One region of the Phytohabitans sp. LJ34 genome, then DNA from elsewhere that is predicted to be linked to it. Evidence: riboswitches for the same ligand, from Rfam matches in the RefSeq annotation. Region 1 holds a riboswitch; each other region holds the start of a gene.
What was found. A riboswitch is a leader RNA that binds a small molecule or an ion and turns the genes downstream of it on or off. The one in region 1 is predicted to bind cyclic di-AMP.
Positions count from the first base shown of each region.

Region 2: it holds a riboswitch for cyclic di-AMP, as region 1 does, so the genes downstream of both, ACTMTJ_RS23440 (NlpC/P60 family protein) here and ACTMTJ_RS11245 (C40 family peptidase) in region 1, are expected to answer to the same signal.
Region 3: it holds a riboswitch for cyclic di-AMP, as region 1 does, so the genes downstream of both, ACTMTJ_RS00525 (coiled-coil domain-containing protein) here and ACTMTJ_RS11245 (C40 family peptidase) in region 1, are expected to answer to the same signal.

Region 1 is NZ_JBQHDG010000005.1:268,319-275,967, reverse strand. It holds gene ACTMTJ_RS11285 (PP2C family protein-serine/threonine phosphatase) at 1-104, opposite strand, end outside; gene ACTMTJ_RS11280 (septal ring lytic transglycosylase RlpA family protein) at 214-801, opposite strand; gene ACTMTJ_RS11275 (phosphoribosyltransferase family protein) at 890-1,486, shown strand; gene ACTMTJ_RS11270 (nucleotide pyrophosphohydrolase) at 1,463-1,816, opposite strand; tRNA gene ACTMTJ_RS11265 (tRNA-Gly) at 1,860-1,933, opposite strand; gene ACTMTJ_RS11260 (zinc metalloprotease) at 2,100-2,984, shown strand; gene ACTMTJ_RS11255 (pyridoxamine 5'-phosphate oxidase family protein) at 2,926-3,468, opposite strand; gene dcd (dCTP deaminase) at 3,524-4,105, shown strand; gene ACTMTJ_RS11245 (C40 family peptidase) at 4,432-5,406, opposite strand; cyclic di-AMP (ydaO/yuaA leader) riboswitch at 5,417-5,552, opposite strand; gene ACTMTJ_RS11240 (LamG-like jellyroll fold domain-containing protein) at 5,691-6,410, opposite strand; gene ACTMTJ_RS11235 (N-acetylmuramoyl-L-alanine amidase) at 6,540-7,649, shown strand, end outside.
Region 2 is NZ_JBQHDG010000013.1:126,819-134,467, reverse strand. It holds gene murQ (N-acetylmuramic acid 6-phosphate etherase) at 1-688, shown strand, start outside; gene ACTMTJ_RS23450 (sigma-70 family RNA polymerase sigma factor) at 1,085-2,086, shown strand; gene ACTMTJ_RS23445 (DNA-3-methyladenine glycosylase family protein) at 2,154-3,062, opposite strand; gene ACTMTJ_RS23440 (NlpC/P60 family protein) at 3,207-4,163, opposite strand; cyclic di-AMP (ydaO/yuaA leader) riboswitch at 4,275-4,367, opposite strand; gene ACTMTJ_RS23435 (DUF6232 family protein) at 4,896-5,438, shown strand; gene ACTMTJ_RS23430 (helix-turn-helix domain-containing protein) at 5,542-6,390, opposite strand; gene ACTMTJ_RS23425 (helix-turn-helix domain-containing protein) at 6,418-7,290, opposite strand; gene ACTMTJ_RS23420 (DUF397 domain-containing protein) at 7,611-7,649, shown strand, end outside.
Region 3 is NZ_JBQHDG010000001.1:104,465-112,113, forward strand. It holds gene ACTMTJ_RS00510 (multicopper oxidase family protein) at 1-895, shown strand, start outside; gene ACTMTJ_RS00515 (beta-phosphoglucomutase family hydrolase) at 937-1,680, shown strand; gene ACTMTJ_RS00520 (glycoside hydrolase family 65 protein) at 1,677-4,046, shown strand; gene ACTMTJ_RS00525 (coiled-coil domain-containing protein) at 4,107-5,141, opposite strand; cyclic di-AMP (ydaO/yuaA leader) riboswitch at 5,146-5,280, opposite strand; gene ACTMTJ_RS00530 (glycoside hydrolase family 10 protein) at 5,392-6,924, opposite strand; gene ACTMTJ_RS00535 (S8 family peptidase) at 7,029-7,649, shown strand, end outside.

The sequences.
Region 1 (7,649 bases):
ACGAGCGCGAGCAGCACAAGGGCCGCGCCGAGGCCGGCGCGGGAACCAGGGCTCAGCGGGCGGCGGCCCGGTGGCAGCAAACGCATGGGTACGCCGAACAGCATGCCTGATCGACGGGCGCGACTGAACGAAGTTGACCCCTCGTCCGATGGGGTTTTGACCGCCTGGTGCAAAGTTCGCGATCGGCTTGGCCGAAGGTTGCCTTTCACCCGGTCATTTCAGGATTTCGTACCGTACCTCGACGTGCCCCTGGTCCAGCGAGGCGATCGCGCGGAAGGCCGCCCGCGACAGGTCGATGCAACGCCCGTCGATGTACGGACCGCGGTCGTTGATCCGCACGATGACCGACTTGCCGTTGTCCGGGTTGGTCACCCGCACTCGCGTGTTGAAGGCCCAGGTCTTGTGCGCGGCCGTCATCGCCTCGGGGTCGAACGTCTCACCGTTCGCCGTGCCCTGCGGCTCGTCGTAGAAGGACGCCCCGCACGAACCGGTGCCGGTGACGACTTCGGTCTTCGTGGTCTTCGGGCTGGGGCTGGTCTTGGGTGTCGTCTTGGTGGGCTCCGCGGCCCGAGCTTTGCCCCGCGATGCCCGCTGCGGCGTCTTCGACGGCGTCGGGGTCGCTTCGATGGTGGGTGCGCTCGTCGTAGGGCCCGCGGTGATCTCTACCGCCTCCGGCGTCCGCGCCCCAACCAACTGGACCGCGCCCACCCCACCCCCGACGAGCAGCGCGCCAACCACGGCCGCCGAGGCCACGGCGCTGACCCGACTCCCCTGGGACCTGCGGTGATGCTTTCCGGTCACCGGCGGACCGTAGCCAGACCGCCACTTCCGATGTCAAAGTGATCTATGGCTTTCGTACGGCTTTGCGGTGAAACGTTCAGCCGATCGAATGAGGGTATGTGGGTCGGTTGTCCAAAGGCGGAAGATAGTTCCTGTGGATGACCTCAGGAAACGCTTGATCCACGCCTTCAGGTGGATCGACCCCGGTCCGGAGAGCACCCACCTGGTCAGCGACATGTCCGGCTGGTGGCGCGACCCCGAGATCATCTCCGCGCTCGGCCCAGCCCTCGCCGACCTGTTCCGCTCGTCGCGCCCGACGGTCGTGGTCTCACCGGAAGTCACCGGATACCTGCTGGGCCCGCTGGTGGCAACGGCGCTGGGCGTCGGCTTCGCCGCCGGTCACAAGGAAGGCGCCGACCGCCAGATCGCCGAGCCCATGACCTGGGCCCGGACGGCGGTCGACTACCGCGGCCGCACCTTGGGCCTGGGTGTGCGCAGCCGGCTGATCAGCCCCGCCGACCGCGTACTGGTGGTCGACGACTGGGTCACGACAGGCGCCCAGGTGAGGGCGCTTTACGACGTCGCTCGCACGCTCGGCGCGGTGCCCGTGGGATGCGCCACGGTGGTCGCCGACTGCGGCGGCGAGGTGACCGCCGACCTGAGCATCAGGTCACTGCTGACCTCAGACGACCTCGCCCCGGACTGACGCCGGCTGCCAGCCCACCGGGTAGCGCCTGGCGGAGTCGGCCAGCTTGGCCCGGGCGACATCGACGAGGTCGATGCCGAGCACATCCGCCAACCGCACCAGGTAGATCACTACGTCGCCCATCTCGGCCGCCACCCTGCCGCCGGCGTCCGGGTCGCCCATCACCCGAGCGGACTCCTCGGGCGTCAGCCACTGGAGCTCGGCGAGCAGCTCACCCACCTCGCCGGCAAGGGCCATGGCAAGGTTCTTCGGCGTATGAAACCGGTGCCAGTCACGGGCGTCGGTGAAGGCACGCACTTCACGCTGGAAGTCGCTCAGGCGGTCGTCCATGGTGACGAGTAAACCCCGCGACAGGCGGCGACGAGGCGGAAGTTGGAGCGGGTGACGGGAATCGAACCCGCACTGTCAGCTTGGGAAGCTGATGTTCTGCCATTGAACTACACCCGCGAGCGGAGACCACTGTACCTGGTCACACGACCGCGGCGCACGCACCTCACCGACCCCAGGCCGAAGCCTCCCAAAGGCGTGCCAATCCGAATTTCCCTATTTTCAAGAACATCGATGCGAGGTAGGTTCGCCGTACCTTGACAGGCGAACCCGGGGAGGGCTTGCGATGCGGGCTTGGCGTGCGGCCGGAGCCATCGTCGCGGCCCTGGCTGTCGTGGGCGGGCCGATGCCACTCATCACCGCGAGCGCCGGCGCGACCTGCCTAACGCCCGCCAAGGCCACCACCGCGACCCGCGACCCCAACCACCTCACCGCCGACCAGGTCCGCGAGCGTGAGCGGCTGACTCAGCAGGCCCTCGCCGCTAAGGGTGGGCCGCGGACGACGGCCACCGTCACGATCCCGGTCATCGTCCACGTCATCTCGGGAGACAGCACCCGAGAAGGCGGCAACATCCCCGACGAGATGGTCACCGCGCAGATCGACGTGCTCAACCGGGCCTATGCGACGGCGACCGAGTTCGCGTTTGAGCTCGTCGAAGTAGACAGAGTGGTCAACCCGGCCTGGTACCCCATCGTCTACGAATCCGCCGCCGAGCGTGCCATGAAGACGGCGCTCCGTGTCGGTGGCATGGAGACGCTCAACCTCTACCTCGGCGACCTCAGCGACAGCCTCCTCGGCTGGGCAACCTACCCCCAGCCGGCGCTCGACCCCAGCGACGGGGTCGTCGTCCACAGCGAGTCACTGCCGGGCGGGACGTCACTGCCCTACAACGAGGGCGACACGGCCGTGCACGAGGTCGGGCACTGGCTCAACCTCTTCCACACGTTCCAAAACGGCTGCACCGAAGACGGCGACCTCGTCAACGACACGCCCGCCGAGGCGTCGCAGGCGAGTGGCTGCCCCGAGGGCCGGGACACGTGCACGGCGGACCCGGGCTTGGACCCGATCCACAACTACATGGACTACAGCACGGACGCGTGCATGCTCGAATTTACGCCGGGGCAGGCATCTCGCATGCTCGCGGGCTGGGACGCGTTTCGCGCGCCGTAGTGGGGGCGGCCGACGGGTCGAGCCACACCTGCACCGCGGGGCGGGCCGGCGGCTCGACCGCGAAGGGGGTGGCGCCATTGCGCCCGTGGCGGGCCAGCATCGCGACGTCGACCGTGAACTCGAACAGCTGCCAATCGACCTGTGGCGCCGCCCGCAGGTGGCCGGCCAGGCGGGCGACCTTGGCGCGGTCGGTGACCACCGTGGCCCGGCCGGCCAGATAGGCCTCGTCGTCGCTGTCTTCCGGTGGGAACGAGTGCAGCGCGTATCGCCCGTCGCGCTCCAGGTCGCGCCGCTTGGGCGAGTCGACCACGAAGCAATACAGCCCGTCGTCCGTGATGACCGGCGAGACCGGGTGGACCCGCGGGCCGCCGTCGGCGCGCACGGTCGCCAGGTAGCCCAGGCCGGGACCGTATTGCAGCATGAGGGCGCGGATCGCCTCCGACAGGCGGGGCTCGTCGGCACTAAAGTCGGACCAGGATGCCATGCCCAACATCCTATCGAACATATGTTCGAGGCAGGTAGTCCCCTATGGTGTGTTGATGCTGCTCTCCGACCGTGACCTCGTGACCGAGATCAAGGCGGGCGGCCTCGCGCTCGATCCCTTCGAGCCGGCGCTGGTCCAGCCCTCGAGCATCGACGTGCGGCTCGACCGGCTCTTCCGCGTGTTCAACAACCACCTGTACACGCACATCGACCCGTCGGTGCAGCAGGACGAGCTGACCTCGCAGGTCGAGGTGCCGCCGGGCCAGCCGTTCGTGCTGCACCCGGGTGAGTTCGTGCTGGCCTCCACGCTGGAGGTCATCTCCCTCGGCGACCAGCTCGCCGGCCGCCTGGAGGGCAAGTCGAGCCTGGGTCGCCTGGGGCTGCTCACGCACTCGACGGCCGGCTTCATCGACCCGGGCTTCAGTGGCCACGTCACGCTCGAGCTGTCCAATGTGGCCAACCTGCCGATCACGCTCTGGCCGGGCATGAAGATCGGCCAGCTCTGCATCTTCCGGCTCTCGTCGCCAGCCGAGCACCCCTACGGCTCGACCGTCTACGGCTCCCGCTACCAGGGCCAGCGCGGCCCCACACCGAGCCGGGCCTGGAAAAACTGGCGCACCTGGCCGACGACCACCTAAAAGATCCACTTCAAGACAAAGATGTGAGCTACCGCGACGTCCGTCGTGGTCCAGACCGCTGCTCCCGCGGCCTCACCCGTCCGCTGTTGGTCTTGCAGCGCGGACGTGGCAGCGGAGGCCGGGGATCTCGGCTCGCCCTGCGAGCCGCCGGCCTGCGCGGTCTCCGGCGGGAGCGGCGGTCCGCAGCTGACGCGGCCCGGGAAATCTGGCCCAAGCAAGAAACGCCCTCCCATCCCGGATGGATGGGAGGGCGTCTCCTTTACTGGCCGGTGCGGTCGCGTGACGGGGGAACACGCGACTGGCGCGGCCACGGGGGTGGGTAACGCTTATCCGGGTCGGCCGTAGCTGTTGATCGGCGCGGCGTTCATCGTGCGCATCCTGATCGGTACGCCGGGTTTGGACGCGTCGACGATGTAGCCGCCGCCAACGTAGATGCCGACATGGTGGAGGTCTGGGTAGTAGAAGATGAGGTCGCCGACCTTCAGGTCGCTCTTGCTGCTGATGGGGTCGACCGTGCCGCGCTGGCGGGCCGCGTTGTGTGGCAGCCCGACGCCGGCGGCCGCCCACGCCTTCATCGTGAGGCCCGAGCAGTCGTACGTGTCGGGGCCTTCGTTACCGAAGACGTAGCCCTTGCCGATCTGCGCGCAGGCGAACTTGGCCGCCTTGGTGCCGGCGCTGCCGTCGTACTCGACGGGGCAGGGTGCCGGCCGGAGCTCGCCGATGCCGCCGCCCTCGCCGTACGCCTCGAGGCGCATCTTCTCCAGCTTGGCGATCTCGCCGTCGATCTGCTTCTTCTTCGCCGCCAGCTGCGCCTCTTCCTCGGTGAGCTGGCCGACGAGCTGGTCGAGCGGTGCCTTCTGCTCCGCGTACTTCGCGCGTAGGTCGACGACCGCCTGGATGTCGGCCTGCGAGCGGCGGGCGAAGACGTCGAGGATCTCGAGCTGGTTGGTGAAGGTGCTGGGCGAACCCGTCGTGAGGACCGCGTTGAGCGCCGAGAAGTTGCCGCCCTTGTACTGCTCGGCCGCGAACTCTCCGACCTTCTGCATCGCGAGGTCGATCTGGAGCTGGAGTGGCGCGATCTTCTTGGCGAGCGCCTGGGCCTTCTGGCGCTTGGCCTGGAGGTCGAGCCGGGTCGCGTTGTGCTTTTCCGCCAGCGGCTCCAGCTTGACCCAGGCAGCGTCGATCTGCTTTTCGATCTCGGCCGGCGTGGGCGCGGCGTGCGCCACGGTGCCACTGGAGAGCACGGTCGCGACAGCGACGAGAGCGGTGATTACGGTGCGACGCGCGGCATAGCGTGCCACCGGAGCCGTTACTCCTTCTCCCTGGCCGCCTACCGGGTTAGCTGACGGGTTCGGGCGGGAGAGCGCGCCCTACCGCTTTCGCGGATTCACCCCGAGGTGCTTGGGTCCCCGGCTCGTTTCTTGGTCCGACTCGGCGGGCTGAGCCGTGGTCTCCCAGGCTGGGAGGCCGACCGCCGGCTCAACGATCCCCAAGGGTAGGAGCGGCCCAATCACCCGCGCAAGCCGTGTGGACAACCCCTTCGGTCCGTATACCGGTTGGTAGCACCGCGTGTATCGAAACGGCCTCAGTCAATGGTTAGGAACACGTCGTCGAGCAGGCCGGCGTACTGGTCGTTGTCGAAGGACACGTTCTTTCCGCCGATTCGCAGTGGCTCGGAATTCACAATGGACACATTCGGTGGCACTGTGACCGCAGCGCGTGGCACGCCATCCACGGCGATCGACAGCAGGCGACCGGAGCGGGCGCAGGCGAGCGCGTGCCACCGCCCGTCGGCCACCGTCACCGGCGCGACCACCCGGTAGATCGTGGTCTTGCTCGCCAGCACGCAGCTCGGCTGGCCCGCCTTACCGTCGACCTGGAGCTTGAGCTGGGTGACGCCGCCGGTCGAAAACCCTTTCTGCACAACGTTCGCGCCGTCGCCCGTGTCCGCCGGCGCCATCAGCACCGAGGCACCGAACCGCACGCCACGGGTGCCCGGGTTGAGCTCGGGCGCGGGCAGGCCTTCGAGGATCACGCGGGGGCAGCCGGGCGCCACGCACCGCGGCGGGAAGCGTGCCGCCCACCCGGCGCCGTGTGGCGTGTAGGCCAGCGTGCCGCGGGGGTTCAGCGGGTACCGCCCGTCAACGTCCGCGACCGGGCCGAGCCACCAGCCGTCGAACGTGTACCGCAACGACAGTGCCGGCTCGCGGTCGGCCGACGGCCGCGCGGAGGCGGCGAGGAGCAGGCTCGCGAGCCCGAAGAGGACAACCGCCAGCCGGCGCGTCGTGTGCATCTTGCGCGACATTGCTCGATTGTGGAGATTCGTGGCGAGACGGACAATCCCCCGGCCGAGGGGCCTGAAGGTTTTTTACGTAGACACGAGATCCGGCGGAATCTATTGACGACAACCACTCGACCCAGCCAGGGTTTCTCCATGCCCAACCTGACAACGCGCATCGCCCTCACCACAGCGGTGGTCGGCGCGGCGACCCTGGTGCCGGCCGTCCCCACCCTCGCGTCCAGCCCGCAGGACACCAGGCAGCAGGAGTACGCGGCCGCCGCGGCGGAGTACGGCGTGCCGGAGAGCGTCCTGCTCGCCGTGTCCTACCTGGAGTCCCGCTGGGACACCAACGCCGGCACGCCCAGCACCAGCGGCGGGTACGGCCCGATGCACCTCACCGACGCCGCGTACGTGACGTCGCTGCCGGGTGGCAACCACCACGACCACGACGGCGAGGACCCGCGCGGCGACGACAGCCGCCAAGCCCGAAACGTCGACTCGGGCGGCGTGCCGGCTCCGGCGCCCGAGGCGCTGCAAACGCTCGACCGGGCGGCGGCGATCACCGGCGCGTCCGAGGAGGCGCTGCGTTCCACCCCGGCGGCGAACATCGGCGGCGGGGCGGCGCTTCTCGCCTCGTACCAGAGAAGCATTGGTGGACCGGCGGGGAGCGTGAGTGACCCGGCGGCCTGGTACGGCGCGGTGGCCAGGTATTCCGGCGCGGACAGTGCCGACGCGGCGGCGGCCTTCGCCGACGAGGTCTTCGCGACGATCAGCGCCGGCGCGACGCGGGTGACCGACGACGGCCAGCGGGTGACGCTCGCGGCGCGCGACGTAGCCCCGGACCGCGGCTGGCTGGCCCGCCTGGGCCTGCGCAAGCTGGCCCGCCCGGACGGACTCGAATGCCCCACCGACATCTCCTGCGAGTGGATCCCGGCGCCGTACCAGGACCTGGGCGGCGGCGATTACGGCAACCACGACAAGGGCAACCGGCCGAAGCAGCAGAAGATCGAGTACATCGTCATCCACGACACCGAGGGCTACTTCAAGCCGTCGATCGACCTTGTGCTCGACCCCACGTACGTGAGCTGGCACTACACGCTCCGCTCGGTCGACGGGCACATCGCGCAGCACGTCAAGGCCAAGGACGTCGGCTGGCACGCGGGCAACTGGTACGTCAACGCGAAGGCGATCGGGCTGGAGCACGAGGGCTTCGCGGCGCAGGGCACCTGGTACACGGAGGCGATGTACCGCACGTCGGCCAAG
Region 2 (7,649 bases), on a different contig from region 1:
ACGGCTGGGAGTGCTCGACGTGGCGGAGCTGCCGCCGACGTTCAACTCGCCGGAAGACTGGTTCTGCGCCCATCTCGCCGGCGGCACCGGGGCGGTCTTCCGGCCGGTCGAGGACGCGGAGGACAGCGACGGCGGCGGCGAGCGCGAGGCCGCCGACTGCGTGCACGCCGGCGACCTCGTGGTGGGGCTGGCCGCGAGCGGGCGCACCCCGTACGTGCTGGGCGCGCTGCGCGCCTCGCGTGCGGCGGGTGCCGGCACCGTGCTGGTGGCCGCCGACCCCGCCGCCGCGGCGGCCGCCGAGGTGGACGTCTTCATCGGCGTGGACACCGGGCCGGAGGTGGTGACCGGCTCCACCCGGATGAAGGCGGCGACCGCGCAGAAGCTGGTGCTGAACGCCTTCTCCACCGCGGTGATGGTGCGGCTCGGCCGGGTCTACTCCAACCTGATGATCGACATGGTCGCCACCAACGCGAAGCTGCGCGGCCGCATGATCTCCATCCTGGAGGAGGCCACCGGGTACGGCGAGGAAGCCTGCCGCCGGGCCCTCGCCGACGCGGACGGCGACCTCAAGGCCGCTCTTGTGGCGCTCGTCTCGGGCGCGAGCGTGGCCGACGCACGGGGCGCGCTGGCGCGCTCGGCGGGTCAGGTGCGGGGTGCCGTCGCCCTGCTCGCCACCGGTCGGGCGTGACGACCGTCACGGTTGAGATGGATGCCGAGCGGGCTTGAGTTAGCGCCGTTGAGGGCCGGGTAATCCTTGATCCGACAGTGAACCGGCGTCGGCGTACGTGCGTACTGTGAAGTGACGAGGATCGCAGACAGGTAGTGACCCGGATCGCTGTGCCTTATGGAGCTCGGATGTTGTCATTATTCGGGCGAAGTATGCACAGCGGCCGCCCAATCCACCACCGGGTCGGACCCCGAACGTCCTGATGAGGGCAGTGCACAGCAACTATGCACCGCGCTCTCAGCTAGTACTCAGGCATTCGTGACACTTTCGACTCAGCAGATGGAATCCCTTACGCGTCTCATCTGTTGTGTAGGTGTCAGCACCGCGGGGGATAGCGGAAGTTACGGGGGAGGGCTGATGAACGTGGGGACCGCAGGCAAGAGAGCAAGAGGGGCGAACGAGGGGATCGTGAGCAACGTGGAAAGCAATGTGGTGATGCGCACCGACGAGGTCGCCGAAGAGCGCGACCTGGTTGGCGTCTACCTACACGAGATCTCCCGGACGCCACTGCTCGACGCCGCCACCGAGGTCGACCTCTCGAAGGCCATCGAGGCCGGGCTCTACGCCGAGCACCTGCTCGACGAGGGGCAGATCCCGAAGGGCGTCGGCCAGGAGGAGCTCGAGCGCATCGTCTTCGAGGGCGAGCGCGCCAAGGACCTCTTCATCCGGGCCAACCTCCGGCTGGTCGTGTCGATCGCCCGCCGCTACGTGCGGTCGGGCATGCCGATGCTCGACCTGATCCAGGAGGGCAACACCGGCCTGGTGCGCGCCGTGGAGAAGTTCGACTACGAGCGCGGTTTCAAGTTTTCGACGTACGCGACGTGGTGGATCCGCCAGGCCATCAGCCGGGCGATCGCCCAGCAGGAGCGCACCGTGCGGCTGCCGGTGCACCTCGTCGAAGACGTCAACCGGATGCGTAACGTGGCTCGCCAGCTGACCCGCGAGCTCGGCTCCGACCCGGAGCCGGAGCAGATCGCGGTGGCGCTGGGCGTGCCGGTGGAGCGGGTGCACGAGCTGGTGCGCTGGTCGCAGGACACCGTGTCGCTCGACACGCCGGTCGGCGACGACGGCGACACCAACCTCGGTGACCTGGTGGCCGACAGCGACGCGCCGTCGCCCGAGGAGGTCGTGCTGACCGCCCTCGAGCGGCAGCGGATCGAGGGCCTGCTCAACCACCTCGACGACCGGTCGGCCGGCATCATGCGGGCCCGCTACGGCCTGGAGGACGGGCGCGAGCACTCGCTCACCGAGGTCGCCTCGCGCTTCTCCCTCTCCCGCGAGCGGATCCGCCAGCTGGAGATCCAGGCGCTGGGCCGGCTGCGCGAGCTGGCTCGGGCCGAGGGCCTCCAGGCCGCCTGACACACACCCCCCACCATCTGCCCGCTGAGCGGCCGGTGTCCGAATAGGACACCGGCCGCTCGCCCGTCTATGCGGCCACCAGGGTGTCTTCCGGCTGCCACGAGCGGGCGGTGCGCACGTAGTAGGCCCACCAGCCGATCGAAGACCCGTATGCCGCGCGCAACTCGGCGGGGCTGGGCGGTGGGTTGCCATACACCGCGCGAGCGGCGTCTTCGAACTGGGGCATGTGGAGCGGCACGCCATCGGGGCGGCCGAGCACGCGCAACAACAGCGCGTGCGCGGTGAACGCGCCGACGCCCGGCAGGGCCAGCAGCGCCTTGCGAACGTCCTCATACGGCCCGGTGCGGAGCCACTCCTCGTCGAGCGAGGCCACCCCCTCGACCACCTCGCGCAGGCGGCGGGCGCGCAGCCGATTGCCCGCGAAGCGGACGAGATCGGCGTCGTCTCGCGCGGCGACCGTGGCGAGCGAAGGGAACGCGACGTGCTCCACCCCGTCGAGCGTCAGGGACGGCCCGAGCTCGGCGGCCACCCGGCGCTTGCGGGCCGCCGCATACCACTGGGTGCTCCGCTGGACGAGCGCGAAGTAGACCGCGCCCTCGGCGAGCGAGGAGAAGCGCACCTGGTGTAGCCCGTGCGCGGCGCGCAGCAGCCCGGCCATGGCCGGGTCGCGCCCGGCGACGTCGAGGAAGGCACCGAGGTCGTCGTCGAGGCCGAGCCACCGCCCGACGGCGCGATGCACCACCGCCCGCTCGGTGGGTAAGAGGTGGCGGTCGGCGTGGAGGGTGAGCACGACGCCCGGACCCTCGGAAGCAGGCCCGACGTCGGCGACCACCGCCTCGGAGCCGAGCAGGAACGCCTTGCGCACCCGGCCCCCGGAGATCACATGGCCACCGGCGCAGGGCGCGAAGCCGGCCAGGGCGCGCAGGGACAGGTCGAACGAGAACGGCTCGGTGGCCGCCAGAAAGACTTCGGTCATGCCTCGACGGTGAACCCGCGGTACGACACTTCCGGCCGGCCCGTCCTCCCGCCGATCAAGGACTTGTGCGCCGATCGAGGGCTGCCGACGGCGCGTCCGCGATGGACCCGCCGCAAGCCGCCCTCGATCGGCGCACTTGAAGATTTATCTGACTCTGCCGTAGCCGTACGGGGTCATCATGTCGACCGATGCCAGCTCGACGCTCTCGCCGGCCTGCGGCGCGTGGATCACCTTGCCGCTGCCCACGTAGATCGCGACGTGGCCGAGACCGTTGTAGAAGACGAGGTCGCCCGCCTGGAGGGAGCCGCGGCCGATGTGTGCCACCACGTCCCACTGCATCGCGGCGTTGTGCGGCAGCGACTTGCCGGCCGCTCGCCAGGCGGCGAGCGTGAGGCCCGAGCAGTCGTACCCGCTGGAGCTCTCGCCGGCCCAGACGTAGGGCGTGCCGATCGCGTTGTACGCGAACCGCACCGCCACGCCCGCCTTACCGGAGATCGAGGGGATCGACCCGGTGTAGCCGCCGCTGGAGGTGGTGGCCGAGCCGTACGCCTCCTCGCGCATCTTGTACAGCTTGTCGAGGTCGCCCTCGATCTTCTTCTTGCCGGCCGCGAGCTCCTTGAGCTGGGCGGTCTGCTTGGCCTGGGTGGCGTCGAGCGTCGCCTTCTGCTCGGTGAACCGGCGCTCGGCCTCGGTGAAACCCTCCAGCTGCCGCTTGCGGTCGCGGGCCAGCTGGTCGAGCATGCCGAGCCGGTCGGCGAGCGGCCCGCTGCCGTTCAGCAGGGCGCTCGCGGTGCCCACCTGGCCCGTCCGGTACGCCACCGAAGCCATCTGGCCCACCTCGGTGTCCGCCTTGGCGAGCTGGGCCTCCAGCGGGCCCATCTTGGCGCTGAGCGCCGTGGCGGCGGCCTTGGTCTGCTTGAGCTGCTCGTTGAGCTTGTTGTACGACTCGACGACCTTCTCCAGCTCGGTGGATGCCTTGTTGATCTGCTCCGTCAGCTCGCTCGGCGACGGCTCGGCCTGTGCGGCCGCTGCCGGCACGGTCAGCCCGATCCCGAGCCCGATCAGCACGAGGGCGTGGAGCAGCTTCCGCGCGGAAGACAAACGGTGAACCCTTCTTCCCCAACGCCGCCTACCGGGTGAGCGAGCTTGCGCGCGACCCATCAAACTCGGCAGCTTGCGCTAGCGGCGGCTCGCCGCGAGCGGCGAGGCGACGTGAGCTGACGGATTCGGGCGGGAAGATCGCCCTACCGGGTCCGCCGAGGGGCGGGCGGGCCGCGGATTCACCCCAGTGCATTCGGTGGGTCCCCAACTCGCTGACGGAGAGTAATCGTCGTGCGATTAGGCGGCACCGGACCGGCGTCACCCGGGGGAGTGACTGACTACCGGACCAGCGGCTCCAACCTAGCGTCGGGGCCGGGCGGGCGAAAGTGGCGGAAGGATGACTTGTGACGGACGCCCGCGAACGGGGCGAATGTCTGTGTCACTCTAAGTGATTAGGTCGTACACCCAGGTCGGTCGGCCAGACGGGTGAAGGGCGATTTGTCGGTCTACGCGTTGGGTGGGCGACGGCGCTGACAAATCGGATATGCGGGCCTGAAAGCCCCGCGATGCAGCTAGCCGACCGCTGCCAATCTGCCAGGTGGCTGATTGCACCCCTTCCCTCGACTAGATGGCATCTCGCACAATGGCAGCAGGGCCCTTGAGGTTGCTGAAGCGGCACTTGATCGCCAGACGGAACAGAGCGAGAAAGACGATCGGCACCTGGCTGCCACCAGGTGCCGATCTCAAGAACCACCACACCAGCCCGCCTCACGAGCCGTAGGAGGCATTGAAGTGCAGACTACTCGCTACCCCGCGCGGTCACCAGCAGCACAGCCCGTAACGCAAGCAGACGTAACGAGCCCGAAACCGCCTGCTCCGCTGTACCAACAGCCCGGCATCCTGGTTACCCGCGACTGGTTCATCGTCGGTGGGCGCCGGTTCCCGGTCGGCGAGCTCAGGCACCTGCACACGGCCCGAGGCCCAGCACATCAGCTCACCGTGCGGTCGGTGACGGTGACCGCGATCGTGCTGGCCGCCATCGGGATCACGCTCGGCATGACCACCGAGCTCAACCACCTGAGTGCACAGGCCTACCTGGCGCTCACGGCGGTGGCGTTCGTCCCATTCCTCGTGGCGACGATCGGCCACCGCCTGCGGCCGCGGGCCTACGAGCTGTGGGGCGAGTTTCGCGGGATGACGGTGCTGCTCTTCAGCAGCGACGAGGAGCGGCAGTACGGGCAGGTCACCCGGGCGCTGCTCCGGGCGCAAGAGGCATACCGGCTCGGCGGGCTGGCCGAGCCGCTGGTAACGATGAACATCTGGCGCATGCGCTAGCCATAGAGACTTCGTCCCGAGTTCGGCCGCCGCGCGGCAAAGCGGGTCAACGGCGGACGAGGGGCGCGGTGGGGCCGGGGGGCCACACCGATCGTGGGCGGGCTCAGTCGAGCTCGCCCACGATCCGTTTGATCATGTCCTGGGTCTCGGTCGGGCTCAGCGCCATCTCGCGCAGCCGGTCAAACTCGTGCCGGTAGGGCTTTACCAGGTCGGGCTGGTCGACCACGTCGTCGCCGAGGCCGTTTTCCAGGTACATCACGGCGTCGTCGGTCGGGTCGGGAAACTCCAGGATCGCGAACGGGTTGGGAAAGCCGTCGACGCCCGCCGCGAACGGCAGCACCTGGATGGTGATGTTGGGCTCGCCGCACAGCGAGACGAGCCGCTCCAGCTGCTCCCGCTTCGTACGCGGGTCGCTGGCGATGCGCCGCACGACCGCCTCGTCGATCACCGCGGTGATGTGTGGCGGGTCGTCCTTGCCCAGCACCTCCCGCTGGCGGGCGAGCCGCACCGCGATCTGGCTCTCCTCGTCGGCGCCCGGCTGGCGGCGCAGCGCCTTGGCCGCGTAAGCCTCGGTCTGGAAGAGCGCGGGGAGCTTGGTGGGCGTGTAGCAGAGCACCGACGAGGTCTCCGCCTCCAGCCCGATGTAGGCCGTGTACGGCGCGGGGAGGGCGCCCGCGTACGACGACCACCACCGGCGCACCCGCGACGAACGGGCCAGCCCGACGAGCTCGTCGACCCGCGGCTTGTCGGTCACCCCGTAGAGCCGCAGCAGGGCGCGCGCGTCGATGGGCGAGACGCCGACGGCACCTGACTCGATCCGGATGATCTTCGACAGGGACCAGTCCATCTCCGTGGCAACCTGCTCCTGCGTGAAGCCTGCCGCCTCACGCGCCGCGCGCAACGCGGACCGCAACCGTCGCCGACCAACGGTGGGTCCATATGTCGCAGTCATGCCGCCGCTCCTGCGTTGTTTCGCCGATCAGCCGAGCTGGTCGGCCATCTTGGTGATCTTTTCGAGGGACTCGTCGGGCTGGAGGGACATCTCCCAGAGTCGGTCGAACATCTGCTGATACGCCGCTACGTCGGTGGGGCGGTCGAGCACGTCTTGGGCGAGCACTCCCTCGAGATAGACGATGTCGGTGTCGTCATCGTCAGGGAAGCGCAGGATCACGAACGGGCCTTGAGGGGCGTAGTCGCCCGCCGTGAACGGGAGCACCCTGATCGTCACCTGGGCGCGCCGTCCGACGTCGGCCAGGTGACGCAGCTGCTCGCGCAGGCTCTCCGGGCCGCCGGTCTGCCGGTGCAGCGCGGCTTCGTCGAGCACCACGTCGATGTGTGGCCGGTCGGGGCGGTCGAGCACTTCCTTTTGCCGCCGCATGCGGATCGCGTGTCGGAGCTCGATCTGCTCCGCGTCCATCGTGTCGCCCACGGTGGTCGAGGCCGCGGTGACGGCGGCCCGCGCGTAGGAGTCGGTCTGTAGGAGGCCGGGGATGCCGGAGGGCTGGAAGAAGGAGAGCTTGAACGCCTCCGCCTCCAGCCCGATGTACGCCGCGTAGGCACTGGGGAGGGTGTCTTTGTACTGCGACCACCAGGTGCGGCGCCGGGAGACCCGGGCCAGCTCGACCAGCTCGTTGATCTGGTGCTGGTCGGTCATCCGGTAGTGACCGAGCAGCGCCTTGACGTCGTTGGTGGAGATCGACACGGAGCCGGCCTCGATGCGGATCAGCTTGGAGAGCGACCAGTCCATGGCGGCCGCCACCTGCTCCTGGGTCAGCCCGGCGGCGTCTCTCGCCCGGCGCAGCGCGGACCGCAGCCGGCGCCGGCCGACCGTAGGCCCGTGCACCGTCGTCATCGGCGACCCTCCCCGGCTGCGCGCGTCACGCGCCCACGATGTGTCACCGTGCAGTAGACCCGTCCGTGCAAGAAAATGATCTGTGCAGAATGCCACCTGGCTAGACGCGACCTGCCATTTAGCTAGTCTTGTGAAGGCTACACCTGCCCTGCTAGCTTTTCCAGCATCGTGCCCGGGGTGCCTGAGCATCCGTCAAAGGGGCAGTTCGGACTCGGCCGTAAGTGCGGCGGTTTGGGCGCATCGGTCCACTCTTCATGCGCTACAGTGTGGCGTCACGGCGCTCTGCCGCGACATTTGCGGCTGCTTAAGAGGAGCACCGGATGTCCCAGACACATTCCGTCACCGACGTGTGGCGGAAG
Region 3 (7,649 bases), on a different contig from region 1:
GATCGTCCAGGACCACGAGTTCGACGGCGGCGGGCAGATCAAGGACAGCGGCGACACCGGCGACACGGTGCTCGTCAACGGGACCGTGGCGCCCTACCTGGACGTGCGCACCGAGCGGGTGCGGCTCCGGCTGCTCAACGCCTCGGCCGCGCGCACGTACTCCTTCGGGCTGTCCGACGGGCGGAGCTTCACCCTCGTCGGCACCGACGGCGGGCTGCTCCCGGCACCGCACGACATGGGCCGGATCCGGCTCTCCCCGGGCGAGCGGGCCGAGATCGTGGTCGCGATGAAGCCGGACAAGCGCGTCACCCTACGTAGTTTTCCGGCCAGTCTCGACAACCCCGTCTCCGACCGGTTCGCCGGCGGGCGGGACACCCTGGACGTACTCCAGCTGCGCACGGAAAGTGATCTGGCCCGGTCGGCCGAGGTCCCGGCCACACTCGCGCCGATCGAGCGGCTCGACCCCGCCGACGCCGTGACCACACGCGAGTTCACGCTCTCCGGACGGCAGATCAACGGCCGGAAGATGGACATGGGCCGGATCGACGCGGTGGTCACGAAGGACACCACAGAAATCTGGGAGATCACCAAGGAAGATGGCACGCCGCACAGCTTCCACGTCCACGACGTGCAGTTTCAGGTGCTCTCGGTGGGTGGCGAGCCGCCGCCGGCCGAGCTGAGCGGCTGGAAGGACACCGTGCTGCTGGCACCCGACCAGACCGTGCGGGTCATCGCGCGATTCGCCGACTACGCCGACCCGGACGTCCCCTACATGTACCACTGCCACGTGCTGAAACACGAGGACGCCGGGATGATGGGCCAGTTCGTGGTGGTCGAGCCGGGACAAAAGCCGGGCCGTCCGGACACTCACGGTCACCACAAAAGCCACGGGTGAGCCGGCAGTTTCATCAGACGTTCAGCGGTTACTCTGTCCGAGTGTTGGGACTCCCCGATGGCGTTACCGCCTGTTTGTTCGATCTGGACGGTGTGCTCACGCAGACCGCCAAGGTGCACAACGCCGCGTGGAAGGAGACCTTCGACGCCTACCTGCGCGCCCGTGCCGAGCGCACCGGTGAGCCGTTCCGCCCGTATGACGCCGGCGACGACTACAACAAGTACGTCGACGGCCGCCCGCGGGCGGACGGCGTGCGCACCTTCCTCGGCTCGCGGGGGATCACCCTGCCCGAGGGCACACCAGACGACCCGCCGGCCGCCGAGACGATCAACGGCATCGGCAACCGTAAGAATGAGTTGCTGCTGCGCCACATCCGCGACGACGGGGTGGAGGTCTATCCGGGCTCGGTCGCCTATCTGAAGGCGGTCCGCGAGTCAGGATTGCGTCGCGCTGTGGTCTCTGCAAGCGCCAATTGCCGCGATATCCTGACCGTCACGGGCCTCATCGACGAGGTCGAAGTGGTCGTCGACGGCATCGTCGCCCGACGCGACAATCTGCGCGGCAAGCCGCACCCCGATACGTTCCTCGACGCAGCTAAGCTGCTCGGCGTCGCGCCGTCGGCTGCGGCCGTTTTCGAGGACGCCCTGGCCGGTGTGGAGGCCGGCAGCGCCGGCGACTTCGGCTTGGTCGTCGGGGTCGACCGGGTCGGGCAAACCGACGCGCTTTACAAGCACGGCGCCCACGTCGTCGTGCGCGACCTCAGTGAGTTGCTGGAGAATCCATGATCCGTGAGCGGGCTTACCCGGTCGAGCCCTGGCACGTCCGGGAGACCCGGCTCGACCTCGATGTGCTGGCTCAGTCTGAGTCGGTCTTCGCGTTGTCCAATGGCCACATTGGACTCCGCGGTAACCTTGACGAGGGTGAACCACACGGGTTGCCGGGCACCTATCTCAACTCGTTCTACGAGCTGCGCCCCCTACCCTATGCGGAGGCCGGCTACGGCTTCCCGGAGTCCGGGCAGACAGTTGTCAACGTCACCAATGGCAAGCTCATCCGGCTGCTGGTCGACGACGAGCCCTTCGACGTCCGATACGGCGAGGTGCGCACCCACCAGCGCGTCCTCGACCTCCAGGCGGGCACGCTCGACCGCACGGTCGAGTGGGTCTCGCCGGCCGGGCGGGCGGTGCGCGTGCACAGCACCCGCCTGGTCTCCTTCACGCAGCGCGCGGTCGCCGCGATCTGCTACGAGGTGGAGGTGGCCGACGACCGCCCGCTGCGCCTGATCGTGCAGTCCGAGCTCGTCGCCAACGAGGAGCTGCCGGCCACCCGCAAGGACCCCCGGGTCGCCGCCGTGCTCAAGGCCCCGCTCAAGGCCGAGGAGCACCTGGCGACCGCCGCCGGCGGGCAGCTGATCCACCGCACCAAGAAAAGTGGGCTGCGGATGGCCGCCGCGATGGAGCACGAGATCGAGGGGCCGGAGCGCACGGTGATCAGCACCGAGGCCTACCCGGACTTCGCGCGCACCACGGTGGCGACCGTGCTCAAGCCCGGCGAAAAGCTGCGCGTCGTCAAGATCCTCGCGTACGGCTGGTCGAGCCGCCGCTCGTTCCCGGCGCTGCGCGACCAGGTCGGCGCGGCGATCGCCTCGGCCAAGTTCTCCGGCTGGGATGGGCTCGTCCGCGAGCAGCGCAAGTACCTCGACCAGTTCTGGGACGCGGCCGACGTCCGGCTCGAGGGCGACCCCGAGGTGCAGCAGGCGGTGCGCTTCGCGCTCTTCCACGTGCTCCAGGCCGGCGCACGCGCGGAGATGCGGCCGATCGCCGCCAAGGGCCTCACCGGTCCGGGCTACGACGGGCACGTCTTCTGGGACACCGAGACGTTCGTGCTGCCGGTGCTCACGTACACCCAGCCGGAGGCGGTCACCCACGGCCTGCGATGGCGGCACGCGACGCTCGACCTGGCCCGGGAGCGCGCGCAGACGCTGGGGCTCAAGGGCGCGGCGTTCCCGTGGCGCACGGTGCGCGGGCACGAGTGCTCCGGCTACTGGCCGGCCGGCACCGCGGCCTTCCACATCGGCGCCGACATCGCCGACGCCGTGCAGCGCTACGTCGTAGCGACAGGCGACCACGACTTCGAACGCGAGGTCGGCCTGGAGCTGCTCGTCGACACCGCGCGGCTGTGGCGCTCGCTGGGTCACCACGACCGGCACGGCGTCTTCCACATCGACGGGGTCACCGGCCCCGACGAGTACACCGCGGTGGTTAACGACAACATCTACACCAACCTGATGGCGCAAAAAAACCTCGTCGGTGCCGCCGACGCGGCCCTGCGCCACCCGGAGCAGGCCCGCCGGCTCGGCGTCGACGAGGAGGAGGCAGCGTCCTGGCGCGACGCGGCCACCGCCATGCACGTCCCGTACGACAAGGAGCTGGGCGTACACCAGCAGTGCGAAGAGTTCACCCGGCTCCAGGAGTGGGACTTCGCGGCCACCCCGCCCAGTGGCTACCCGCTGCTGCTCAACTACCCGTACTTCGACCTGTACCGCAAGCAGGTTCTCAAGCAGGCCGACCTGGTGCTCGCCATGCACTGGCGGGGCGACGCGTTCACCCCGGAGCAGAAGGCACGCAACTTCGCCTACTACGAGCAGCGCACCGTCCGCGACTCGTCGCTGTCGACGTGCACCCAGGCGGTCATGGCGGCCGAGGTGGGCCATCTGGAGCTGGCCCACGACTACCTGGGCGAGGCCGCGCTCATGGACCTGCACGACATCCACAACAACACCCGCGAGGGCCTGCACATCGCCGCGCTCGCCGGCGCCTGGCTGGCCGTCGTGGCGGGCCTGGGCGGCATGCGCGACCACGGCGGCAACCTGTCCTTCGCGCCACGGCTGCCCAGCCGGATCAACCACATGGAGTTCTCGCTGCTGTGGCGGGGCCTTCGACTCCGGGTCGCCGTCCAGCCGCACGAGGTGACCTACTCGCTGCGCAACGGCGGCGACGGCGCCAAGCTCGACCTCCTGCACCACGGGGAGCACGTCACGGTCACCAGCGACACCCCGCTGACCCTGGCGATCCCCGCGCTGGCACCGGTGGGCCCCCCGCCGCGCCAGCCCTTCGGCCGGGCCCCCGCCCGCCGCATGCCAGACCAGTAGGCAGACCGAAACGAAGCCCCGCGCCACCGCGCGGGGCTTTTTCGTAGCTCGAATCCTGGGTCAGAGCATCGAGATGTGTACGTGGTTCGTATGGTCGCTGGAGGGATCGCCGCCGGCGCCGCCGTAGGCCCGCCAGCCGGTGGCCGGGGACCAGAACTGGCGGTACCAGATCACGTACATCACGCCGAGACGGTCGGCGTTGCGCACGAAATAGGCGGCGAGGTTGTTGCCGTAGAGCCTGGCGGCACCGGTGGCGTCGCCGCCGAAGCTGTTCCTTTCCGAGGACCAGTCGCAGGCGCGGCCCTTCGGATGCTCGTACGGCCCGCCGGGGCGGTAGCAGCTGACGAAGCGGTCGAAGCCCAGCCGCTGGGTTTCCTTGAGCATGTGCAGCGTGCGCGGCGTGATGCAGCGGCCGGTCGTGGGGTCGCCGGCGGTGCAGCCCTGCGGGGAGAAGCCGCCGTTGCTGTTGCGGGGCGCGGGCCGGGCCACCGGGGAGGTGGCGCTGACGAAGCCGCCGGTCGCCTTGCCGCCGACCAGTTGGAGCGCCTTTTCCGCTTCGGACTTCTGCTTGGCCATGATGGCGAGCTGCTTCTGCTCTTCCTTGAGCTCGGCGTCAATCGCCGCCTTGGCGCGATCGGCCTGGTCGAGGGCGGCGTTGAGCCGGGCCAGGCGTGCGTTGTCGCGGGCGGCGAACAGGTCGAGGGTGGCCGCCCGCTGGAGGAACTCGTCGGGGGAGGAGCTGTTGAGCAGCACGCTCATCGGGCCGATGCGGCCGTTGCGGTAGGAGGCGGCGACCAGGAGCTGGATCTCGGGCTCCATCGCCTTGACCTTCTCCTGGGCCTGGTTCAGCTGGAGTTGGAGCTGTAGCTGCCGGCCGCGCGACTTGTTGACGGCGTTGCGGGCTTCGATGTATCCCTTGCTCGTTTCGGACAGCACGTCCCGCAGCAGCGGCGAGCTGCCCTCGTCACCGGGGTTGGGTTTCGGGGCGGCCGACGCGCCGAGCGGTCCTAGCGTCACCCCGGAAAGCAACGCGGCCGCCGAGGCGACCAGGGCTACGGCCAGCGACCAGCGCCGGCGACGTACGGGTGGCGTCATACGCGATTCCTCCCATCGGCCGCCGGCCGGGTTAGCTGACGGATTCGGGACGGAAGGATCCCTACCGCGGACCGCGGATTCACCCCAGTAACCTGGTTCCCCGACTCGCCCTGGGCGGGCGATTAGGCGGCGGTGTGCCGCCGACGCCGTGGGGGCGCCGCCGCGCGGCAGACCGCCGAAGAGCTTACCTGATCGACAGTGGACTCAGGCAGCGCTCTGACCAGGGAAAAGATTCGGTAGCCGCGTGTGGTTAATCGATGACGCGTGGTTCACTCGCGTTTCCTTCATTCCACAGTCGATCGAGGCCGGTCACACAGTAGGTGCGTGGCGCCTCGCTCTTCGTGGTGTCGGTCCATGTGGTGTCGCGGGTCGTGGCCACCAGTCGGGCCGCTTCACCGTCGACCCGGTAGACCGCGTAGCTTGCCGCGTCGCCATCCCAACGCAGGCGGGCACCGTCGACCTCCAGCTCCGGGGCCGGCGGGCGTTTGCCGGGCAGGTGTGCCATCGCCGGCACCAGCGCCGGCTCGGCGTAGTGGGCGGCCGCGTACCGGGACACCGCCCCGAGCCGGTCCGCCTTCACCTGGCGCGCGCTGAAGTGCACGCTGCCGGTGACCCGGTACTTGCGGTTGAGGGCGAGCTGCTTGTCGAGCTGGCCCGGGTCGCGCCACGCGCCTTTCTGCCCGATGCGGTAGTCGGCCTGGCCGACGTAGAGCTGCACCGGGCTGTCGGCCACCAGGTCGGACCACCAGGGCAGCAGCTTGGCGTAGTCGGCGATCGCGAAGCCGATGTGCCAGTACAGCTGCGGCACGATGTAGTCGACCCACCGCTCCTGCACCCAGCGTCGCGTGTCCGCGTAGATCGCGTCGTAGCTTTGCAGTCCTCGGGTGGGCGAGCCGAGCGGGTCGGTCGAGGCGTTGCGCCAGATGCCGAAGGGGCTGATGCCGAACTTCACCCACGGCTTGGCCGCTTTGATCCGTTCGTTGGTCTCCTTGACGAGCAGGTTGACGTTGTCGCGGCGCCAGTCGGCCTTGTTGTTGATGCCCCGGCTGTGTGCCTTGAACGCGGCCGCGTCGTTGAAGTCCTCGCGCCCCTTCGGGTAGGGGTAGAAGAAGTCGTCGAAGTGCACACCGTCGATGTCGTACCGGTTGACCGCGTCGAGGATCGAGTCCTCCACAAACTTGCGCGCCTCCGGGATGCCGGGGTTGTAGTGCAGCCGGCTGCCCTTGCCCTTGGCCGGGTAGGGCACCGCCCAGTCGGGGTGCGCGCGCAGCGGATGGTTGGGCGGCAGCTCCGCGAAGACGCCGGAGCGGCTCGCCTTGTACGGGTTGAACCAGGCGTGGAACTCCATGTTGCGGGCGTGCGTTTCGGCGATCATGAAGGCCATCGGGTCCCACCCCGGACCTTGCCCGTCGCTTCGCCCGGTCAGGTAGTACGACCACGGTGCGTAGTCGGACTGCCAGAACGCGTCGCCGGCCGGCCGCACGTGCACGAAGACCGCGTTGTGGCCGCGCCGCTGTGCCAGGTCGAGCCAGCCCCGGTACTCCGCCTTGACCTGATCCTCGGGTAGGCCGGGGCGGCTGGGCCAGTCGGTGTTGTTGACGGTGGTCAGCCACATGCCCCGCAGTTGGCGGTCGGCGGTGAGCGCGTGGCCGGCGCAGGTGCTGGTCACGGCGGCGGGCTCGGGGGCGGCACCTGGCCGGGTCTGCCAGCGAGCGATACCGACAGTGACGAGCACGGCGACCGCCAGCAGCACGGCTAGCTGGACCCGGGGGCGATGGTCCACCGCACCACTATGCCGTGACATCCCGGGATGGCGAAATGTCGTGCAACCGGCAACGGATGTCCATGCGTCTACGGGGTGATTGGTCGCGGCGAAGGAGGCACGGCGTGTTTGGGTACAAATCACGCATCGCGATCGCGATCGCGGCGCTGCTCCTGCCGATCGTCCCGCAACCGGCCGCCGCGTCCACTGTGGAGCCTGGGCCGTTGCCGGCCGGTCAGACCTACACGGTCACGCTGCTGAGCGGTGACGTGGTGACCGTGCACACCCGCGAGACCGGGTGCCCGGTGGTGAGCGTGCGACCAGCGACACCGGACGGCGTGCTCCAGCGCTCCTGCGGCCCCGACGGGCACGTGCGGGTGATCCCCGGCCGGGTCGCCTCGCTGGTCGGCGGGGTGCTCGACGAGGCCCTGTTCGACGTGACGACGCTGATCCTCCAGGGGTACGACGACGCCCGTACCAAGGAACTGCCGTTGATCGTGCGACCCGGCACGCAGGCGGCCGCCTCGCGGGCGCCGCTGGCGACGAGCCTGCGTGCCAAGCGTGACCTGCCCAGCGTGGCCGCGGTGGCCGGACGGCAGCCCAAGGCGTCCGGTGCCGCGCTGGTGAGCGCGCTGCCAGCGGCGGGCGCGCGGGTGTGGCTGGACCGCCGGGTGCGCGCCACGGCCACCACCACGACCCTCGACCGCCGGGTGCGCGCCACGGCCACCACCACCGCGACCCTCGAC